One region of the Gordonia sp. AC31 genome, then DNA from elsewhere that is predicted to be linked to it. Evidence: riboswitches for the same ligand, from Rfam matches in the RefSeq annotation. Region 1 holds a riboswitch; the other holds the start of a gene.
The links. Region 1 has a riboswitch for cyclic di-AMP ahead of Q9R39_RS09255 (transglycosylase family protein). Riboswitches for the same ligand answer to the same signal wherever they lie in the genome.
Positions count from the first base shown of each region.

Region 2: another riboswitch for cyclic di-AMP. It lies ahead of Q9R39_RS00835 (C40 family peptidase); the one in region 1 lies ahead of Q9R39_RS09255 (transglycosylase family protein).

Region 1 is NZ_JAUZVK010000006.1:63,435-67,616, reverse strand. Features, by position in the region: gene Q9R39_RS09270 (flavin reductase family protein) at 1-62, shown strand, start outside; gene moaA (GTP 3',8-cyclase MoaA) at 76-1,164, shown strand; gene Q9R39_RS09260 (hypothetical protein) at 1,176-1,424, shown strand; cyclic di-AMP (ydaO/yuaA leader) riboswitch at 1,650-1,866, shown strand; gene Q9R39_RS09255 (transglycosylase family protein) at 1,873-2,493, shown strand; gene Q9R39_RS09250 (molybdenum cofactor biosynthesis protein MoaE) at 2,663-3,109, opposite strand; gene Q9R39_RS09245 (molybdenum cofactor biosynthesis protein B) at 3,106-3,597, opposite strand; gene moaC (cyclic pyranopterin monophosphate synthase MoaC) at 3,590-4,141, opposite strand; gene Q9R39_RS09235 (hypothetical protein) at 4,147-4,182, opposite strand, start outside.
Region 2 is NZ_JAUZVK010000001.1:183,671-187,852, reverse strand. Features, by position in the region: gene Q9R39_RS00845 (DEDD exonuclease domain-containing protein) at 1-1,137, opposite strand, end outside; gene Q9R39_RS00840 (hypothetical protein) at 1,383-1,613, shown strand; cyclic di-AMP (ydaO/yuaA leader) riboswitch at 1,721-1,953, shown strand; gene Q9R39_RS00835 (C40 family peptidase) at 1,970-2,656, shown strand; gene Q9R39_RS00830 (NlpC/P60 family protein) at 2,887-3,924, shown strand; gene Q9R39_RS00825 (hypothetical protein) at 3,933-4,182, shown strand, end outside.

The DNA.
Region 1 (4,182 bases):
TGGTCTTCCACGCCAGCACCTTCCGCGCCCTGGAGGCGCGCACGGACCCGACCCGGAAGTGAGTCGCCCAGCACCATGAGCACGGTCGGCCTCGGACTGCCGCTGCCCCGCTCCCCGCGGGAAGCAGCGACCTCCGACGCGCCCACCGACGGGCCGTTGCTCGACACCTTCGGTCGGGTCGCGAAGGATCTCCGGGTCTCGGTCACCGACCGCTGCAATCTGCGGTGCTCGTACTGCATGCCGGCCGAGGGTCTCGACTGGATGCCCACCGACCAGGTGCTGTCCACCGACGAACTGATCCGGGTGCTCACCGTCGCAGTGCGCCACCTGGGAATCGAGCGCATCCGATTCACCGGCGGCGAACCACTGCTGCGCCGCGACCTCGAGGACGTCATCGCCGCCGTCGCGGGCCTCCCGCAGTCGCCCGAGATCGCGATGACGACGAACGGACTCGGACTGACCCGGCGGGTCGGCGGTCTGGTCGACGCCGGCCTCGGCCGTATCAACATCTCGCTGGACACCATCGACCCGGCCCGCTTCGCCGAGATCACGCGCCGGGACCGTCTGTCCGATGTGCTCGACGGCCTGGCGGCGGCCCGCCGCGCCGGGCTCGACCCGGTCAAGGTCAACGCCGTGGTACCCGACCGCAGCGACCTGCCCGGAGTCCCCGACCTGCTCGCCTACTGTCTCGAGCACGGTTACGAGCTGCGCATCATCGAACAGATGCCACTCGACGCCGACCATGCGTGGCAGCGAGCACAGATGGTGACCGCACAGGAGATCCTCGCGACCCTGCGGAAGCGGTTCACCCTGCTGCCCGACCCTGCGCCACGTGGGAGCGCGCCCGCCGCCACGTGGCTCGTCGACGGCCACCGCGGCGCGCACGGCCCGGCACGCGTCGGGGTGATCGCGTCGGTCACCCGGCCGTTCTGCGGGGACTGCGACCGCACCCGGCTCACCGCGGACGGATCACTGCGCAACTGCCTGTTCGCGACGTCGGAAACCGACGTGCGGCACGCGTTGCGCACCCTCCCCGACGACGAGATCGACGCCGCCCTCGCGCGCCTGTGGCGCGCGAACATGTGGGCGAAAGCGGCGGGCCACGAAGTGAACGCGGCGGGCTTCACCCAACCGGATCGGCCGATGTCGGCGATCGGCGGCTAGGCTCGCGTCCGATGCAGCTCACAGTTCGTTTCTTCGCGGCCGCGCGCGCCGCGGCCGGTGCCGAGGAGAAGGTGATCGACGTCGACCCGTCGACCCCGCTCGGCGCCCTCGAGGGCATCCTCGCCGCCGGAAACCCCTCCCTCGCCACGGTTCTCGAACGCTGCTCGTATCTGCGCGACGAGATCGCGTTCTCCGATCGGACGCGTGCGCTCGGCACGTGCACGACACTCGACGTCCTCCCCCCGTTTGCCGGTGGCTGACGCCACACCCGGCCTGTGACCTTAGTCACATCACGGTGCGGTAACAGGATGGGCACGGGACGGCCACTAACCCGTTGAACTGGGATGACGGCCGAAGTGGGTCGGAAGACCCGGATCCGGGCCGAAAATCGCTTGCGTCCAAGCAGGTGATTCAGTCCAACGAACGACGTACTGTTCGAAGCGTCCTCCTCGGAGGTCACGACACAGCAACCAAGACATAACGTCCCACCGGCCGCGCCGAGCCTCGTTCCGCCGGTGGGAACGACAAGCAATCTAGGAACGAGGACGGGGGACCCAACCTCATCCCCTGAGACCGGGCACCACACCAGGTGTCCTCGGGGTTAAGTCCCGGAAGTCGCGGCGACCACCACGACGACCCGGGACCGAGCACCTCTCGCTCGAACCCGACAGCTGACTTCGTAGGCGCGTGGAGAGAGGAAACACAGACATGTCCGGACGTCATCGCAAGCAGACGACCAGCACGGCCGCCAAGACCATCACCAAGGTCGCCCTCACCGGCGCGGTCCTCGGCGGCGGAGCAGCCCTCCTGGGCACCGGTACCGCCAATGCGGCCACCGACGCCGAGTGGAACCAGGTCGCGCAGTGCGAATCCGGTGGCAACTGGGCCATCGCGACCGGCAACGGCTACCACGGCGGCCTGCAGTTCTCCCCGAGCACCTGGACCGGCCACGGCGGCGGCGAGTTCGCCCCAACCGCCGATCAGGCCTCGCGCGAGGAGCAGATCGTCGTCGCCGAGCGTGTGCTCGGTTCGCAGGGCAAGGGTGCCTGGCCCACCTGTGGCACCGGCCTGTCGGGCTCGACCCCGCGCAGCGCGCCGACCGACACCCCGCGTGAGATCGCCCCGGTGCTCCCCGGCGGCAACGGCAGCGTCGACCTGGCGAAGACCACCGAGGACGTCGCCAACCAGGTCACCGACGCCCTCACCGAGGCCGGCGTCAGCCCCGAGATCAAGAACCTCTGGCAGGCGGCCAAGGACAGCGGCGTCACGCTGAACCAGGACCAGATCAAGCTGTTCAACGACAACAAGCACCTGCTGCCCAACCCCTGATCGCCGCTCGACGCCTGATCTGGGACCCAGACGAAGGGCCCCGCACGATGGACCATCCGTGCGGGGCCCTTTTCCATTGGTTTCGACAAGCTCAACCAGCGGGGGTCAGCTCAACCAGCGGGGGGTCAGCTCAACCAGCGGGGGTCAGCTCAACCAGCGGGGGGCGGGGTCAGGCCGAGTTGACCCATTCGTCGGTGCCGTCGTCGAAGAACTGGTGTTTCCAGACTGGCAGGCGGGCCTTGACCTCGTCGACGAGGCGCGAGCAGGTCTCGAACGCCGCCCGACGATGGTCGGCCGCCACCGCGACCACGAACGCGATGTCGCCGATGACGAGGTCGCCGACCCGGTGGGACACCGCGACCGCGCGCACCCCGTGGACCGCGGAGACCTCCGCGACGACCTCGGCCAGGACCTTCGTCGCCGTGGGATGCCCCGAGTAATGCAGCGCGGTCACGGTGCGGCCGCCGTCGTGGTCGCGGACCGCGCCCACGAACCCGACCACCGCACCGGCTTTACCTTCGGCGGCGTCGATGACCATCGCCTCGTGGTCGGCCAGCGTGATCGGCTCGTCGACGACCGCGGTGTGCACCACGTGCGAGCCGGCCTCTCGGGTCATCGGTGGTCGCCTCCGCGGATCTGATCGAGCGCGTGGTGGACGACGCCGGCGAGGACGCCGAGCCCGTCGCGGACCCCGCCGGTCGAACCGGGCAGGTTCACGACGAGGGTCGTCCCGGCGATTCCGGCGAGTCCGCGTGAGAGGACCGCGGTGGGCACCGTCGGCAGCCCGGCCGACCGGATGGCGTCGGCCAGACCCGGGATCTCGACGTCGAGGAGCGGGCGGGTCTGCTCCGGAGTCCGGTCCGTGGGCGTCAAACCCGTTCCGCCCGTGGTGATGACGAGGTCGACCTCGGCGTAGATCGCGGCGCGGAGGGCCTCGCCGACCGGCGGGCCGTCGGCGACGACGTCGCACTCGTCGACGGTGAAGCCCTGCTCGACCAGCCAGGCCTCGATGATCGGTCCGGACCGGTCTTCGTAGACACCGCTGCTGGCGCGGTTCGACGCGACGACGACGCGCGCCACGCGAGGAGTTCTCTGGTCAGTCATGAGCCGGGTCAGACGGTTCGCGGTACCAGTCGCCGGATTTGCCGCCGGTCTTGGCGAGCAGGCGGATGCCGTCCATCTGCGCCCGTCGGTCGACGGCCTTGACCATGTCGTGGAGTGTCAGCCCGGCGACTGCGACCGCTGTCAACGCCTCCATCTCCACACCCGTCTGGCCGGAGGTCGCCACGGTCGCGGTGACCTCGATCGTGTCGGCGCCGATCGCGAAGTCGACCTCCACCGACGACAACGCCAGCTGATGGCACAGCGGGATCAGCTCGTCGGTGCGTTTGGCCGCCATGATCCCGGCGATGCGCGCCGTGGCCAGCACATCTCCTTTGGGCAGCCGCGACTCGCTGAGGAGACCGATCACCTCGGCGGTGGTGTGGAACGTGCCGGCGGCGACGGCGCGACGCTTCGTCGTCGGCTTGGCGCCGACGTCGACCATGCGGGCCGTTCCGGACTCGTCCAGATGACTCAACCGGGAGCCGCCGGCCGGCCCGGTGTCCCGGGCGTCCGACCCACCTTCGTCAGTCCCGGTGGGCGGCATCGACGTCAGCGGTTGACGATGGTCTTCGACTGCACGAACGG
Region 2 (4,182 bases), on a different contig from region 1:
GATCACGTCGGCGACGGTCGCCGCGTTGTTGCGGTTGCCCACCGGGCCGATCGACTCGTCGGTGGGTGTTCGGCTGACCTTGAGCCGGGGGAAGCGTTCCTCGGTCAGGGTCACCCACCAACCCTTGTGCGGCTGGGTCGATCGTCGGTTGTACGCCGGTGCGTGCGCGCCGAGGAGCCGGAGTTCGCGGACGGCGGCCTCCAGGGCGTGGGAACACTCCACGACGTCGACCCGTTGGGCGAGGAGCACCATCTCCGCGATGCGGCGGCGCGGGTCGTTGCCACTGAAGTACGACCGGACCCGGCGGCGGAGGTCCACCGCGGTGCCCACGTAGAGGACCTCGTTCGACGGGCCGCGGAACAGGTACACCCCGGGACGGGCCGGGACATGGTCGGCGAGTGCGCGTTTGGCGCGCAGGCGCGGGTCGGTCTTCGGGAGATACGACGTCAGGTCGCCGACGGTCGCGATGCCCTGATTGCCGACGCGCTCGAGGAGCCGGTGGAAGACCTCCACCGTGGCGCGCGCATCGTCGAGCGCCCGGTGGGTGGGCCGCACGGAGACGTCGAACAGGTCGGCGAGCGCGCTCAGCTTGACCGTCGGCGCCTCGTCACGGCTGAGGATGCGCCGGGCCATGGTCACCGTGCACAGGCTGAGGCTGAACGTCCACGGCAGGTGGAGCCGGATCGCGTTCTGCCGAAGGAAACCCATGTCGAAACGAGCGTTGTGGGCCACCAGGATCGAGCCGCGGGCGAACTCGAAGAACGACGGCAGCACCGATTCGATCCGGGGGGCGTCGGTCAGCATCGCGGTGGTGATGCCGGTGAGGGTCACGATCTGCGGGGGGATCGGCCGGCCGGGGTCGACCAGCGTGGCGAACTCGCCGACCACCTCGCCGCCGCGGATCTTGACCGCGCCGATCTCGGTGATCCGGTCGCGGACCGGGTCGGACCCGGTGGTCTCGAGGTCGACGACGACGAGGGTCGTCTCGAAGAGCGACCGGTCGCTGAACTCGTTCGACGTCTCGCCCGTGGCCCCCTGGTCGGCGGCCTCCAGGTCGGCGAAGGTGAGCTGCCCCGCGGGCGAGCCGTCCACGCTGGTCTGCGTCACCCGGCGAACACTAGTTCGATCCACCGACATCGCGACCGCGACGCTCCGACATCGTGTCGTGTGACCCGTGTGACTGCTGTGTCGATCGCTGTTCGACGGACTTGTCGGTGGGCGCCCCTAGTCTCCACCTGGACGTGAGAAATGCGGTCTTCTCACGGTCACAACGACCCGTAACGGGGCCGACGCGGCCCGCCCTCGCCAGATGAGATGGAGATCACATTATGTACGTCGATTGTGCGCGCTGCCCGGCTCGTCCCGTCGCTTGCGACGGGTGCATGATGACAGTGCTGTTTGGTGGTCCGAGCTGGGACGATATGCCGCACGAAGGTGGAGGTTCGGTAACGGCGGCCACCTCGGACGCGGATGCCGAACTGGACCTCGCCATCGATGTTCTGCAGGCTGCTGCAATGGTGACCAGCGCCGCTGCACGATCTGCAAGATCCGCCAAAACCGCAGTTCAGGTGCCGGATCGACGCGCCTCTGTGACCGTCCTCAGGGCAGGCTGAGAAGCGGCCGAGGTTTGGCTGTCCGTCGCCTGGTGGACAGAGCGCATCCGATTTCGTAACCTTTCTGAGACCTTTGCGGAGCGTCCCGCTTCAACAGAAGTGGTCCGCAGTAGTCACCGCTCAATCGCCCTCGCGGGCGAACCGGGGAACCACAACCTTCGGACGGGCTCGTCGGAGCGCATCACCACTGATGCGACTCGGTCGAAACCGATCCGAATCGGGGTGAATCGCGTTGCCACGCATGAGTGTCCAGTGGATACCTCATGCGCGAAAAACGTGTAGGGCCACTCTTCCGGCCCGAACCCGACAGCTAACTCGGTCGGCGGTAGAGGAAGATCTGAAGGAGAACTCGCTTCGTGGCCAAACATCGTTTGGAACAGCCCAATCGTGGCAGCACGGTCGCCAAGAAGGCGGTGATCGCTGGATCGATCACACTCGGTTCGCTCGCCGCAGCCGCCGGCCCTGCTCTCGCGGCCCCGGTCCACACCCCGCTGGGCACTTTCGAGATCCCGGCCCTGCCCGGCGCGAAGGCCCCGGAGGCCAAGCCCGCGCCTGAGGCCACGCCGGTGAAGAAGTCGCCCGCCGCCACGGTCGAGATCCCCAACCTGGGGCAGTTCACCGTGCCGGGTATCGCGCCGGAGCAGATCCCGCAGCAGTTCCGCCCGCAGGGTGGCGGCGCGCCCCTGGGCCAGCCGCAGCTGACCGCCGGTCAGAAGGCCGTGAAGGCCGCCGAGAGCAAGATCGGTGCGCCGTACTCCTACGGCTCCGCCGGCCCCAACGCATTCGACTGCTCGGGCCTCGTCTACTGGTCCTACAAGCAGGCCGGCAAGAACATCCCGCGCGACAGCTACGGCCAGCTCGGCGGCGGACGCGCGGTGTCGTACTCCGAGGCCAAGCCCGGCGACGTCATGATCTTCAACGGTGGCGGCCACGCCGGCATCTACGTCGGCAACGGTCAGTTCGTCCACTCGTCCAACTACGGCACGCCGGTCAAGCGCGACGCCGTCAAGGAGTGGACCCTGACGGGCATCCGTCGGTACTGACGACAACTGAACACGAACAGACTGAGCACGAAGGTCTCTGGACGGGCGGATCGCGTGGATTGCGATCCGCCCGAACCAGTCCCGGGGGCCGGTCGGCCGCCTAGGGTGGTCGACGGGACGCGGGGTACGGGTGCAGGGGCCCGGGATGCTCAGGGATCGACGAGCACACACGAGGGAGTGAGTAGACCGTGCTGATCGGGGAGGGGCGTGGTCGCGCGACGCGGCCGAGGATGCGTTCGGGTCCGCTGATGGTGGCGCTCTGTGTCCTGTCGGCGTTCGCCGTTCTGGCACCGACCGTCGCCGGCGGCGTCGGGGACGCCCGTGCGGTGCCCGCGCGCTCGGCCGATCAGCTGCTCGACCGCTACAAGCAACTGGGCATCGACGCGGAGAAGACCACCGAGGCGATGCACAACGCCAAGATCGAGTACGACAAGCAGCGCGGCATCGTGGCGGCGGCCAAGAAAGCCGCGGACGAGGCGCAGCAGACGCTGGACACCAGCCGCGCCCAGCTCGCCGTGCACCAGAACCGAGTCGACGCGATCGTCCGCGCCAGCTATCAGGGCGCGCGGGTCAGCGGGCTGTACGCCGTGATGGTCAGCGACTCCCCGCAGGCGCTCCTGGACCAGATGTCGGGTCTCGACATGATCTCGCGTCAGGCGTCGGTGGACCTGACCGCGATCAAGAAGGTACGGGCCAGGACCGCCATCGCGAAGAAGGATGCCGAGCGCACGGCGGTGGCCGCCTCCGAGGCGGTCTCCCGCGCCGAACGGGTCCGTGGTGACCTTCAGACGAAGCAAGCCGACCTGCAGCTCCAGGCGATCCAGATCCGGTCGATCTACAAGTCGATGACCGGCAAGCAGTTGGCGGCTCTGCGCGGTCCGACCTTCGACTTCGATCCGCGACTGGTGCCCAAGGGCACCGCCGCCGGGCTGATCGCCACCCACGCCGCGCTCACCCGGATCGGTGACCCCTACGTGTGGGGCGCCACCGGACCGAATTCGTTCGACTGCTCGGGACTCATGGTGTGGGCGTTCCGGCAGGCCGGCAAGACCATCCCGCGATCGAGTCAGGCGCAGATGGCCGGTGGTCAGCCGGTCGAGAAGAACGATCTCAAGCCCGGTGACCTGGTCATCTACTATCCCGATGCCCATCACGTCGGTATGTACGTCGGTGACGGCTATGTCATCCACGCCTCGACCTTCGGCGTTCCGGTCAAGGTCGAGCCGCTCGACGAGGCCGGACCGTACAACTCTGCCCGCCGGTTCTAGTCCCACCGGTGACCTCACCGCGCGGGCGCGCCGGCCTCGTCTCGGCCGTGGTCGTTCTGGTCATCGCAGTTGCCACCGCGTGCGGCACGGTCGACGTGCCCGACGGGCCCGGCTCGTCCGCAGCGCCCGTGTCGTCGAGCCCCGCGGTCAACGTCTACGCGCGTGATCGTGCGGCGGGCGTGACGCGGTTGCTCGACGCGCTCACCGAAGCGGTGCGTTCCGGGGATGTGCGGGCGATCGGCACCCTCGTCGACACCG